Regions from separate parts of the Bacillus paranthracis genome, predicted to be linked through region 3. Evidence: predicted binding sites of a transcription regulator. Region 3 holds the regulator's gene; each other region holds the start of a gene.
What was found. The regulator LexA, encoded in region 3, represses DNA repair genes until DNA is damaged. The targets are predictions, from matches to a motif close to CGAACATATGTTCG.
Positions count from the first base shown of each region.

Region 1: NLJ82_RS04845 (RpnC/YadD family protein) is a predicted target of LexA. The motif match lies at 2,108-2,121, and genes of this name have one in related genera.
Region 2: NLJ82_RS11250 (YolD-like family protein) is a predicted target of LexA. The motif match lies at 1,611-1,624, and genes of this name have one in related genera.

Region 1 is NZ_CP101135.1:960,054-964,330, reverse strand. It holds gene NLJ82_RS04855 (ABC transporter permease) at 1-219, opposite strand, end outside; gene NLJ82_RS04850 (ABC transporter substrate-binding protein) at 279-1,868, opposite strand; gene NLJ82_RS04845 (RpnC/YadD family protein) at 2,278-3,282, shown strand; gene NLJ82_RS04840 (hypothetical protein) at 3,371-3,730, opposite strand; gene NLJ82_RS04835 (ornithine cyclodeaminase family protein) at 3,871-4,277, opposite strand, start outside.
Region 2 is NZ_CP101135.1:2,207,023-2,211,299, forward strand. It holds gene NLJ82_RS11235 (peptidylprolyl isomerase PrsA) at 1-157, shown strand, start outside; gene NLJ82_RS11240 (hypothetical protein) at 644-862, shown strand; gene NLJ82_RS28745 (hypothetical protein) at 1,153-1,338, shown strand; gene NLJ82_RS11245 (hypothetical protein) at 1,256-1,480, shown strand; gene NLJ82_RS11250 (YolD-like family protein) at 1,910-2,245, shown strand; gene gerPF (spore germination protein GerPF) at 2,434-2,649, opposite strand; gene NLJ82_RS11260 (hypothetical protein) at 2,859-3,194, shown strand; gene NLJ82_RS11265 (hypothetical protein) at 3,236-3,436, shown strand; partial or broken gene NLJ82_RS28750 (DUF6944 family repetitive protein) at 3,584-4,242, shown strand.
Region 3 is NZ_CP101135.1:3,418,122-3,422,398, reverse strand. It holds gene NLJ82_RS17520 (PadR family transcriptional regulator) at 482-805, shown strand; gene NLJ82_RS17515 (DUF1700 domain-containing protein) at 798-1,340, shown strand; gene NLJ82_RS17510 (DUF4097 family beta strand repeat-containing protein) at 1,341-2,147, shown strand; gene lexA (transcriptional repressor LexA) at 2,234-2,854, opposite strand; gene NLJ82_RS17500 (YneB family resolvase-like protein) at 2,996-3,652, shown strand; gene NLJ82_RS17495 (DUF896 domain-containing protein) at 3,698-3,937, shown strand; gene NLJ82_RS17490 (bifunctional metallophosphatase/5'-nucleotidase) at 3,966-4,277, opposite strand, start outside.

The DNA.
Region 1 (4,277 bases), 2.5 Mb from region 3:
TAAAATATTTTTCAGCCATAAAATATACTGCATATAAATTGGTTGATCGAGCCCTAAACTTTTGCGAATACGCTCAACATCAATTGGACTCATATTCGGTGTGACAAAGTTTCGAACAGGATCACCTGGCGCTAGTTTTATTAATAGAAAAGAAATAATAGAAATAACAAATAAAAGCGGAATTGCATTTAAAAGCCTCTTCGCAATTACTTTATACACAAACTTCCCCCCTCAAGCTAAAGAAGCTGATTTCCACCAGCTTCTTTACTGTTTGTTTCTTATTTCACTTCATAAATCTTAGATAAATCTTCAAACATTGTGACAGGAATTGCTTTTGCTTCTTTTAATCCATCAAACTTTTTATCTACTGCAATAACCGCTTTCGGATACGCAATTGGTAGATAAGGTAAATCTTCTCTAGCTGTCTCTTGAATTTTATGGTATAGTTCTGCGCGTTTCGTTTTATCTGTTTCAACTGCAGCTTCTTCCCATAACTTATCGAAATCAGCGTTTTTATATCGTGCATAATTGTATTCAGCATTACTTAAGAATAAGCTCTTATATGAATCTGGCTCAGGTCCCATTATGTAACCACCAAATGTAATGTCATATTCTTTATTCTCTTTATCTAAGCCTTTTTCACTTGCCGCACTAGCATCTAATGCATTTAGTTCAACTTCTAAGCCAACTTCTTTTAACTTTTGTTGTGTATAAAGCGCTAAGCTTTCCATAATCTTATTATTCGTTACATACATGACGCGTACTTTTTCTTTATCTTTCACGCCAGCTTTCGCTAATAAATCTTTCGCTTCTTTTTTATCATACTTATAATCTTTAATGTCTTTTGCATAATACATAGCGTCTGGCGTTAAAATTGAATTTGCCGGTTCTGCAAATTGACTAGAAACGAATGCTGAGTTAATCATTTCTTTCTTATCTAATGCATGCGCAATTGCTTGGCGCACTTCTTTTTTCTTCATCAGATCTGTATTCATGTTATAAGATAAGTAGAATAATCTACCTTCTGGGAATGTCACCATTGAGAAGTTCCCAGTGCTATCTAATTTCTTAAAGTCTTGCGGCTCAATCATCTTCATATTGATTTGACCATTTTGTAGTGAAACATTTGCTGTATTACGGTCTTTTACAACGCGATATACGATAGAGTCTAATTTCGCTTTACCACCTACATAATCATCAAATCGATCTAATGCAACGTACTCATCAGACTTATACTCTTTAAACTTAAACGGACCTGATCCTACAGGTTGTAAGTTTTTCTTACTCTTCGCTAAATCTGCTTCCCCTTCAAATACATGTTTCGGAATTGGGAAGAAATCATTCATCACACCTTCAAAAGATGCACTTACTTGTGGTAAAACGAATTGAGTTGTTAACTCATCTACCTTTTTCACCTCAAGCGGTTTTCCTTTAAAAACAAAGTTTTCACGACTTGAGCTATTTTGCTTCTCATCTAAAATAGATTGGAATGTAAATGCTATGTCGTCTGATGTAATTTTCTTACCATCATGCCATTTCAAATTATCTTTTAACTTCAATGTCCACGTTAATTGATCCTCTGAAGGCGTAAAGCTTTCAGCAAGAACAAATTTCTTCTTACCGTCTTCCATATGATACAGCGGTGCATATAAAGCTTGCTGCACAGTTAACGACACACGATCATTCGCATAAAGCGGATTCATCGTCTCTGGGTTATCGCTAACGCCAATCGTTAATGTTCCTCCATCTTTCGGAGTCCCTGATTTACTAGTGCCCGCTTGCTTCGAAGAATCTTTTCCTCCAGAACAAGCCGCTAATGCAATAAGTAGTATTAGGACAAATGGTAATGCAAATAATTTTCGTTTCATCTTTCGGCCCCCTCAAACTAGTTATACCCATAAGAAAACTCGGAATTAATCCCGAGTTTTCTTATAAGTTTTAAATTACCACTACCTCTATATAAAGTCAAACTTTTTTGTAAAACTAGAAGGTTTGAAATCTATTCATGCATTCTTGCAATAAACTATATTGATGCGAAGAGCAAAATAAGTTAAAAAACTAGTAGCCTAAAAAATTTCTCTTAAATGATTGTTATAATCGAAAGAATCGAATGGATGTTTTATATACACCTAACTCTTATGAAAAACATAATTCCCTTATCAAAGGAATTCAACTTATTACATAGAAAATAACTATAGAAAAGAAAAAGCTTGACCAATTGGGGAGTTCACAGTAAAAACAAGAAAATGTTAACAAGAAGAAAGGAACTAATATACCATGTCCACACAATCTTCTGTTCAAATGGATGAAATGCTAAAAATTTTATTTCATTTGTCAAGAAAACCGACCATTCATTTAGTTAACGGACTATTTCATGAAGCATTTGAACTACACGACCAACTGACTATTACACATCTTAATGTCGAGTATACTCAAAAACGTCTAACAAATAGTTATCAAACGAAGCGATCAGATAAAGTTCTTCAAGTTAAAAACAATGATGATGTTTTTCATTATCATTTAGAATTTCAATTAAAAAATGATTCAACCATGCCTTATCGAATGTTTGATTATGGCTGTTGTATTGCGGAAGAGTGCCAGAAATCGATAGGTACTTATGATAAGTTCGTCTTTCCAAGACAGTTAGTTCTTTTTATTGAAGAAGATGAAAAAATTCCAGATTTTCTTTCCATGGAATTGCATTTTACAAGCGGGGGATTCCATTATCAAGTACCTGTAGAAAAGTATTGGAAACAGGATGTCAATCAATTAATGAAAAGAAATTTATATGCCTTATTACCTATACAGCCTTTTAATTACCGAAAAAACTTAAATAAAATTTTGGATAGAAAGCCATCTAAAAATAGAGATGAGGAAATCCGCGCAATCTTGGATAAGATTCAAGATGAGGTGAAAATTTTAGTTGAAATTATTATAGGTTATTATAATAGAGATGAATTAACATTTGACGATACGGATAAAATGCTTATTGTATTAACAAATGTTACGGAGCATGTATTTCAAAAAAACAGTGAATATCATATAATAAAAAAGGAGGTGGATAATATGATTAATACATTGTGGAGTCCTGTTAAAGAACGTAAAGTACGTGTTGAAGCGTTCAAGGAACTTATATACGATGTCTTACAAGATAAGAACCTCGATACCCAAAATGAAGAGCTACGAACAAAATTAAACAAAATTGATGATCCAAATCAGATGAAACAATTAGCTCGCCGAGTTCATAATGTAAAAAAAATAGATGATTTATTTTCCAAATAATAAAAGGGACTAATCCTAAGGACACGTAAGTGTTTTTTAAGGGTTAGTCCCTAGCCATAACGGCTATCTTTTTCATTACTGATAATATTTAGCGCTTGTCCAACAATATCCAACTACTCCACCTGTAAGGAAAGATAACCCATAGTAGCAAGCTGATACAGCTGCGGGTCCCAAACAATACCGGCTGCAGAATATCCCATGCAGCAATTCCTTGAGATGCTAAGCAATTGTTAAAACCTCTTAGAAAATCTACAAAAGAACCTCCTGCACTTGCAGTTTTTACACTAAATGGATTTAACGAGCTCAATAACCCCTCATCTTCCTTTTTTTCTTCTTTCTCAAAATGTTTTGCTTCTAGTTGAACTGTATTATCTAAAACTTTTTCATTGTTGTTCCAAGTTTCAATTTTCACTTTATAGAATTTTAAATTCTCTGAATATTTTTCCATATAAGACTTTAATTTTCCATCCGAATATAAATCTCACCTTTTATCATTCTCTTCGTGATTACCCCCTCTCTCTAAACAACCAATTCCACAACCGTATAAAACACCCCAAACAAAAAAAGACCACCAAAAGGCAGCCCCTCTCAAAACTCAATCCTCTCCCCAACTCCGCGCTCCACCGCTCTCTCATACAAATACTTCGCAACAATAATATCCACTACCGCCAAACCAACCGATTTAAAAACAGTAATCTCTTCATCATTCTCCCTACCTGCTTTTTCTCCGCTTATAATTTGACCAAGTTCAGCGTGGATCTCGCTAGCTTTGAATAAACCTTCCTGTATCGGAACTTGAAGGTCCCCTGTCTCTTCTAATGCTGCTTCTTTCGATTCGACTACTACTTTATTTGCATTAGCAATAGCGTGAGATGGTAGTTCTTGCATGTTCGGTTTGAATGAACCGACGGCGTTTACGTGGACGCCTTTTTGTAGTTTTTTTGAGAAGACTGGTGTAGATGCGTTCGTAGTTGTGACGATGATGTCTGCTTCGC
Region 2 (4,277 bases), 1.2 Mb from region 3:
AAAAGATTCAATTCGTAAAGATATAGAACAGCAAAGACTACAAGACACGACAGGTAAATGGAAACAACAAGTAGTCAATGGATTATTGAAAGATGCTGATATTAAGGTGAATGATAAAGAGTTTAAAAATACATTTGAATTTCTAGAAAAGAAATAATGACTGTAATTAGAAAAGGGAACCTTTAAAGGTTCCCTTTTCTAGTTAGTGTGTGAGTTATAAATAGATAGTAAGACAATACAATATTACATATAAATATTAAGAATTACAATGGAAATTTATGTAATTATTTTGAAGTAGATTAATCATCACTTCATAGAATGTTGATATTATAATGTTTTGTTTCATCTCATTAAATATAAAACGAATTAATTAATTTTAGCCCATTATTTGTAGGCAGTAAGATTTACGTAGGCTGATTATTAGTCAGGAATGAACAAAGCTTGAGTGGATTAAAGTTTCACTTTATAGAAGTGGATAAACATAATTTGCAGAATGAAACATACAATAAGATTGAAATATATTGACGTTAAATGAAGTGAAAAGCAGAGCATTCTATTAAGATGGATGTTCTTTTTCGTATGAAATTTTAAGGTAAAGAATGAATTATTGGATAGATAAATAAATGATGTAGGGGGAGAAAATGTGAAAGTAATTTTTCAAAGAGAAGACGGAGGGAAAATTTTTGAATCGTATGATGAAGATATAAATAACCTATTAGCTATTTTAAAAGAAACGAAAGGAATTAAGATTGGGATGGTTGGCTATGAAGTAGTAAAATACGAATTAGAGTATTTTCGAAACCCTAAAAAAGCAGTAACAGAGAGGGAATTACATATAATAGTGCAACCAAAATATAGTTAATAATTTTACGCAGTATGTACGAAAAGAGAGCGTTTAAATTGCTCTCTTTTCATAGGAATTCATAAGAAACGAATTGAGGTCCATTATAAATCCCTTAAATTTTGTGAGTTTGTTCTTTATAATATATGCTTTCAGTTTTAGATGGTTAATAAACTCGAAAAAAATAAAACTTTTTAGTGTAGGAAGGGATTTTATAGTTGAGTAGATACATGTTCATATAAAGTATTTTTTATACGAATATTGGAGGAGTAAAAATGAGTTTAGCAAGTTATATAGGCTGAAATGTAGAAATTCCATTAACGGATCCAGATTTTAATGATGTAATTGTTTTTGGCCCATGTTTTTCAGATGAAAGTATGCTTGAAATTGAAACAATGTGGGGCATTGAACTTGATGAGTGGCAAACTGAAAGGGAGAAGAAAGAAGCTAAAAAAGCTATTAGCTTTATGCGCGATTATGGAAAGGTATTTAAATAATGGGGACTATTTTGAATTATTCAGTGGTTGGGTTGGTAATGAAGATAAGGAACGATTGGGAGAATTAAAATTAAAAATAAATCATTTTAATATAGATGAGATTCGTATTCCAGAAAGAACACTTGTCAGGATAGAAAAATAAATATAGAAATATAGGTGATTAGAAAAAACGACTTCTCTTTAAGTGAAGTCGTTTTTTAGTTGATACGTGAACTTCCTATTAAATGGGAAAAAGGCTCATTTGATGAAGAAAAAATAAATTCCTTCTCAAAAGAACGTAGGTTCGTGTATAATTAGAACGAATGTTCTTGTATGTGTAGGTAGTATACGATTTAGAAATAAAGTGAAAATGTAATTAGTGGGTGTTCATCATCCACTAATTACATTTTCACCAATCGGCTGTTTACGGGGAGTTGATTTTCGACTTACTTTCCTTGTATGTTGTGAATTTTGAGGTGGGAGATTTCCTATCTGTTCGTGCGGGAGCAATATGAGCCGAGCAATGATTAAAGAATAATCGAAGCGCAATATGTTTGAAATAGAATGGATAAATAATCGAGGAGATAGAGAAATGAATGATGTAAAGATGCAAAGAGCAAAAAGAGAATGGGTTCCATTTACAGTAATGTCGGAACAGTTATTAAGTATGCGAAAGGTTATTGGGGAGAAATTTAAAGTACAAAAACCATTTTTAACAAAAGAAGCAAAAGAGGGAATTTCTGATAAATTATTAATGTCATTATTGTCTGAGAAAGAAATATTGGTGACATATTTTGAAGATGGATACATACTTACAAGCTACATGACAGTTGTACATATAAATCCGCTAAAGCGCATTGTAATGTGTACTGACGCGTTTTATAAAACTTACGTATTTAATACCACGGATATTATTGAAATAGCGTAAAGTAAGCTATGTTAGATGTGAAACAGAAAAAATGAAACGGAAAAGCAGCTAGCTTCATACTAGCTGCTAAGCCCCAGGGAAAGGGAGAAAAAGATAGGGTACTCCAAAAATCAACAATAGCTGTATAACAGCCTGATTATAGTATGGACAAATTAAAAATTCTTAAACAGAACGATGAAAAAATAGGGTTAAGCTGTACCGACTTGGTTTTGATCCGCAAGGTCAGAATCAAACGTATTAGTCGCACTCACACCATTAAAAGTATTAACAACAAAACCAACGTTGGAAGCACCAGATCCATTATAAGCCTTCGTGTTTTCTTTTGGAGAAACGTTATAGAAATCACCTAAATTAAATGAACCGTTACTATTTTGTACAACTAAATTCCCTACAACTGAGGGCATAGTTCTCACCCACTTTACAATCATTTGTTAACACTACTATATGGTCTTATAGTCCAAAGGGTTCATCTAACGAAAATTGCGGAATAATAAAACGTTTGAAGTGTAGCTTAATCCTATAATAAAAGTGTGTTAAACTGAATGTAAGGTTACGTAATTAAAAATGGAAATTGTATAATTGTCATATATGAAAACAAAGGAGGCAAAATGTAATGAATAAAGTTATAAAAAAAGTAGATTTAACAGATGCAAAGTCAAGTAATCTTGTTGCACTTATTTATAGCAATGAAGTTATATTGGTGGAAGAAGCATTTTGTCCAAAGGAAATAAAATTAAAGTTTAATGAAATTGCAATTTTATCGGCTATTAAAACAGCGCATATAATGAAAGTATCCATTAGAAAAGAGCTTGACGCGTTTTTTCATGACACGGGTGTTTTATTGGTGAAGCATAGTGCTGAGTATGGAAACAGTCAATCTATCACTATGCATTTTGAACAATTTAAAAAGTTACAACATGAGGTTGAGTATTTAAGTAAAAGTATGTAATAAGGCAAGATGAAGATTCTTTCATAGAGGTGAACAGTTCTATGTTGAAAAAATGGTTTGAAAAATTTTTAGACGAATCTCACTGTAAACATAAATATAGTTTTATTAAGATGCAGGATAATGAAGATTTCAAAAGTGGTAAGCTAGGTGTAGCTTATGTGTATAGGTGTGAGAAGTGCGGGAAAGAGAAGTTGAAATTTAAAAGCAATAACGAAATAAATAATGATTTTTTTGATATATAGGAAAGAGTAACTGTTATGGGTTACTCTTTTTTGTATTTTTAACACATTATAGAATGCACAAAATTACATATAGAAAATAAATATGAGTTAAAGGATGCCATTTATGTATTTCGAAAGCACTAGAAAATTTCTAAATAGGTGATAAAAATGAATCCAAACGGTTTAAAAGTGACAGGAGCATGGTTTCAAGTAGGAGGGAATCTTACAGCGGCAATTGGGACGACAAGAGGATTTATAGGGGAAGAGAAAGTTGAATCGGAGATTGTAATTGTAGGAAGTTCATTACAAGCCCTCGGGTATATATTGCAAATTATAGGGAGTAATGAAACCGAAGATAAAGTTGAAAAAGAAAATCAAAATATGTGTTTGGAAAAAAAAGTGAAATGCTCGATAAAATGGGCATTGAGTTATTAGCGTTAGGGAATATATCAAATGTAATAGGAACATATTTTAATATAAATGAACAATTGAAAGAAAATGATTATCTTATAATTGTAGGGAATAGCTTACAATCAATTGGAGCTTTTTTAGGAGTAGAAGCGGCTTTACTTCAGATGAAAATGTTGCAGAAAATTATAGTGATAGGAAATTCTCTGCAAAGTTTAGGCGCTGGACTTCAAGCGTATCAAGGTATTGTTAATGTAATGCAGAATAGAATACAAAATGAAGACAGTAAGGTTGATAAGAAAGATGAGAGAATAATAGCACTTATTGGTGTTTGGATACAAGCGATAGGAACTGCTATTTCGGCAATTGGATTAACTATAATAGAGAAAGAAAAAAGATTAGAAAAAATAATCATATGAAATTGTTCATGGAAAGATGGTATGTAAAATTTCAA
Region 3 (4,277 bases):
TTTATGCTATGTGTGAAACGAAATGAAACTATATAAAACGAAGGTATATTTTCCGTACGCAAGTTCACCAATGGGAACGCGATCAATATATGTCTCTTTACTAAGAGGTGAGGAGCCCTGATACTACGGTATCAGGGCTTTTTTATTTGTTGGCAATATAGGTGTTAGTTGAAATGAATTGAATAGATGTCTGAAAAAATTATGACGGTATTTAAATTTCTATTCCATATCTTTAATGTAACGTGGTGAAATTCGAATTGTTTTGTGTTCCAAAAGGGTGGATAAGTAAAAGTAACATGCGTAATATCTATGGATATAAAAAATTGAATGATATGTTGTGTTCGGTATTGGATATGTTTCATACTAAAGTTCGAGTGTTTAAAAATATAGTACCTTGCAATAAACAATACTAAGTGGTATATTATGGATAAGGAAGGTACTGTGTATTGAACAGTACTGAAATGAGAAAGGGGGATTGTCCTTGAACGTTCAGTTTAAAAAAGGTGTGTTAGAACTATGTGTACTGGCACTTGTGAAACGTAAGGATTGTTACGGCTATGAACTTGTTCAGCAAATCTCAAATAAATTTTTAATATCGGAAGGGTCAGTATATCCTTTATTACGCCGTTTAACGAAGGAAGGATATTTTCAAACGTATTTAAAAGAATCTACGGAAGGACCACCTCGCAAATATTATCAACTAACTGAGCAAGGGGAAACGCAACTGAATTTGTTAGTAACAGAGTGGCGTGATTTTGCGAAAGGTGTACAAGAAATTATTGAAGGGGTGGAATGGGATGAGTAAAGAACAGTTTCTTAAGGAATTATCAAGTCATCTTAGAAAGTTACCGGACGAAGAGAGGAAAGATATTTTATTTGATTATGAAGAGCATTTTCAGTTTGGGATAGAAGAGGGGAAAACTGAATCGGAAATAATAAAGGGTCTTGGCTCTCCGAAAGTAATTGCAAAAGAATTACTTGCGATGTATCGATTTGATGAAATGAAAAAAGATCCGTCAACTTCAAATGTGACAAGAGCTGTCATGGCAGCGATTGGACTTAGTTTGTTTAATTTCATTATTGTATTAGGCCCGTTAGTTGCAATTATCGCTTTTATATTCTCTTTTTGGGTCGGTGGGATTGTTAGTGTAGTTACACCATTTTTCGTTATTGGAAAAGTATTTATGGGTACATTTATATGGTTAGATGTATTCGTAAGTATAACATTTGTTGGGATAGGTTTGTTGTTATGTATTATCGCTTATTATAGTACGAAGTGGTTTAAAAGGTTATGTGTACGTTATGTCATATGGAACTTCAAAATGATAAAAGGGGAGTAGATGATGAAAAAAATATTGTTAGTAGCGATCGCTTGTATCATTATTGGAGTAATAGGAATTTCACAAACATATGAAAAAGCAGTGCAAACTGCAGAAAAAGGAAACAAAGAAGATATAATTAAAAACGAAACACTAAAAAATATAGAAGTTAAGTTAGATGTCGGGGATATTGTTGTCCAAAAATCTCCTGACGCTTCTTTTTATGTAAAGCAATTAGGAGATGCGCGTAAACAAGAGATTCATATTACTGAAGATGGTGACACATTAAAAATCATTGGGGAAAGAGAAAAAGGTGCTTCATTTGATTTTTCTTTTTACGATTTTAGGTTTCAAACGTCTACATTGACTCTCCTTGTGCCTGAACGCTCTTACCAAGATGTAAAAGTAAATTCATCTGCTGGACAAATTGAAATAAGTGATGTGAAAAGTGACCGTGTAAGTGCTAGAACACTTACTGGAGAAGTGGATTTGAAACATGTAACGGCTAAGAATGTGGAGGGATCTACAAAAGCTGGTGAAGTAAACTTTAAAAAAGTAATAGGGAAAGTGACTGCAAAAACGACCAGTGGGGAAATAAATATTCTAGATCATGATTCTAAGTACAATCTAGAAGCAAGTTCAACTGCGGGAGATGTAAATATTACTTTATCGGAAAAACCAAAAGATGCGGTAATTACTGGGCAAAGTGCTGCCGGGGATGTAACAATTTTTAATGAAGAAAATAAAGACGTAACGATTGGTAATGGGAGTAAAAAGATTAGCGGTAAAACAGCTGCGGGCGATGTGACGATTGAAACGCGTTCGTAAGAAATAGAATGTGTGAAAATCTATCAAAATACAAAAAAGAAGATAATTACCTTATATAAATAAGGTAATTATCTTCTTTTTTATTCTTAATGTAAATCACGATATACGCCAATTACTTTGCCGATAACTGACACTTGCTTTAAAATAATAGGTTCTAATGAAGAGTTTTCCGGTTGTAGACGGAAATGGTCTTTTTCTTTATAGAAACGTTTAACAGTTGCTTCATTATCTTCTGTTAAAGCGACTACAATTTCACCATTATATGCAGACTGTTGTTGGCGAACAACAACTAAATCTCCATCGAAAATACCAGCTTCAATCATACTATCTCCAGAAATACGTAACATAAACACTTGATCTGCTCCTGCGACAATGCTAGCTGGAAGAGGGAAGTGTTCCTCAACGCTTTCGACTGCTGTAATTGGTAATCCAGCAGTAACTTTCCCGACAATTGGAACTTGAATAACAGATTGTGTTTCTGTATCCATTCGGTCTTCACCTAAAATTTCAATTGCGCGTGGTTTTGTTGGATCGCGTCGAATGTATCCTTTTTCTTCTAATCTTGATAAATGTCCGTGCACTGTAGAACTAGAAGCGAGGCCGACTGCTTGGCCAATTTCACGTACGGAAGGTGGATATCCTTTTTCTTGTACTTTTAGCTTAATAAAGTCGAGAATGTCTTGCTGGCGTTTCGTTAACTTTTCCATGTTTTCTAACACCTCGTTTTCTTTCATTTTTCTTATTAATAAGTATAACATGTGAAAAAACATTCTACAAACATAAGTTCGAACAAAAGGCGAATTTATGTTACACTAAAGGGAAATTATAGTGAGAAAGAGGGGTTCATAATGAATGCAATTATTTATGCGCGTGTGAGTACAACAAAAGAAGCGCAAGAAACATCATTATTACGTCAAAAAGATGAATTATTGCATTTAGCGGAGCGCTATCAAATGAATGTTACTAAGGTGATTGAAGAGCAGGCTAGTGGCTATACAATTGAACGTGATGGCATATTAGAAGTGCTAGATACAATTCGAGACGAACAAATTGATGTGCTACTTATACAAGATGAAACGCGCCTTGGTAGGGGGAATGCAAAGATTGCGTTAATGCACTGTTTACATAAAGAAGGAATAAAAGTATATACGCATACACATAATGGTGAATTGCAATTGTCGGATTCTGATTCAATGGTATTAGATATTATTGGTATTGTTGAAGAGTATCAAAGAAAGATTCATAATTTAAAAATTAAACGTGGTATGCAACGAGCAGTAGAAAAAGGCTATCGTCCAGAAAATAATTTAAAGAATCGTCATTTAAGTGTAGGACGAGAGAAGAAAGAAGTGCCAATTGAGGAAATTGTACGTTTACGTAAGAGTGAACTTACTTTCGAAGAAATTGCAGCAACACTACGTGGCTTTGGTCATAATGTTTCAAAAGCGACGGTACATCGTAGATATGTAGAGTATACAAAGCAATTGCTTGATAAAGAAGAGTAACTATTGTATGATAATAATCAGTTTTGAGTAGAAGGGGGATTCGAGATGCTTAGTCACGAACTCGTTGAACGCATTAACTTCTTAGCGAAAAAAGCAAAAGCTGAAGGTTTAACTGAAGAAGAACAACGTGAGCGTCAATCGCTACGTGAACAATATTTAAAAGGATTTCGTCAAAATATGTTAAACGAACTAAAAGGAATTAAAGTCGTTAACGAACAAGGTACTGATGTTACACCGGCGAAATTAAAAGCTTTAAAAAAGCAAGATAATGCAAAATTAAACTAAAAGATGGGCGAAGCCCATCTTTTTTTATTTATTTAATAACTTTCCAGTTGTTATTAACTGTTGCTTCTATCTTTTTATGCTTCAATATATAGTTAGCGATAAGTTCAGACATATCTGTTGGTATATCTTTTATTACGGGCTTATTTTGAAACATAAAGAAATTCCCTCCGCCGCTCGCGCGATAATTATTCATAACGACATCATATTCTTCACTCATATTAAGAGGAGTGCCTTTATGCTGTAAAGATTCTACTCTGTCGCCAATTGGTTTGGAAATGTTTAATACGTACGAAATTCCTTCCCACATATCGTAATTATAGTGTTGCGGTTTTGGTTCTAT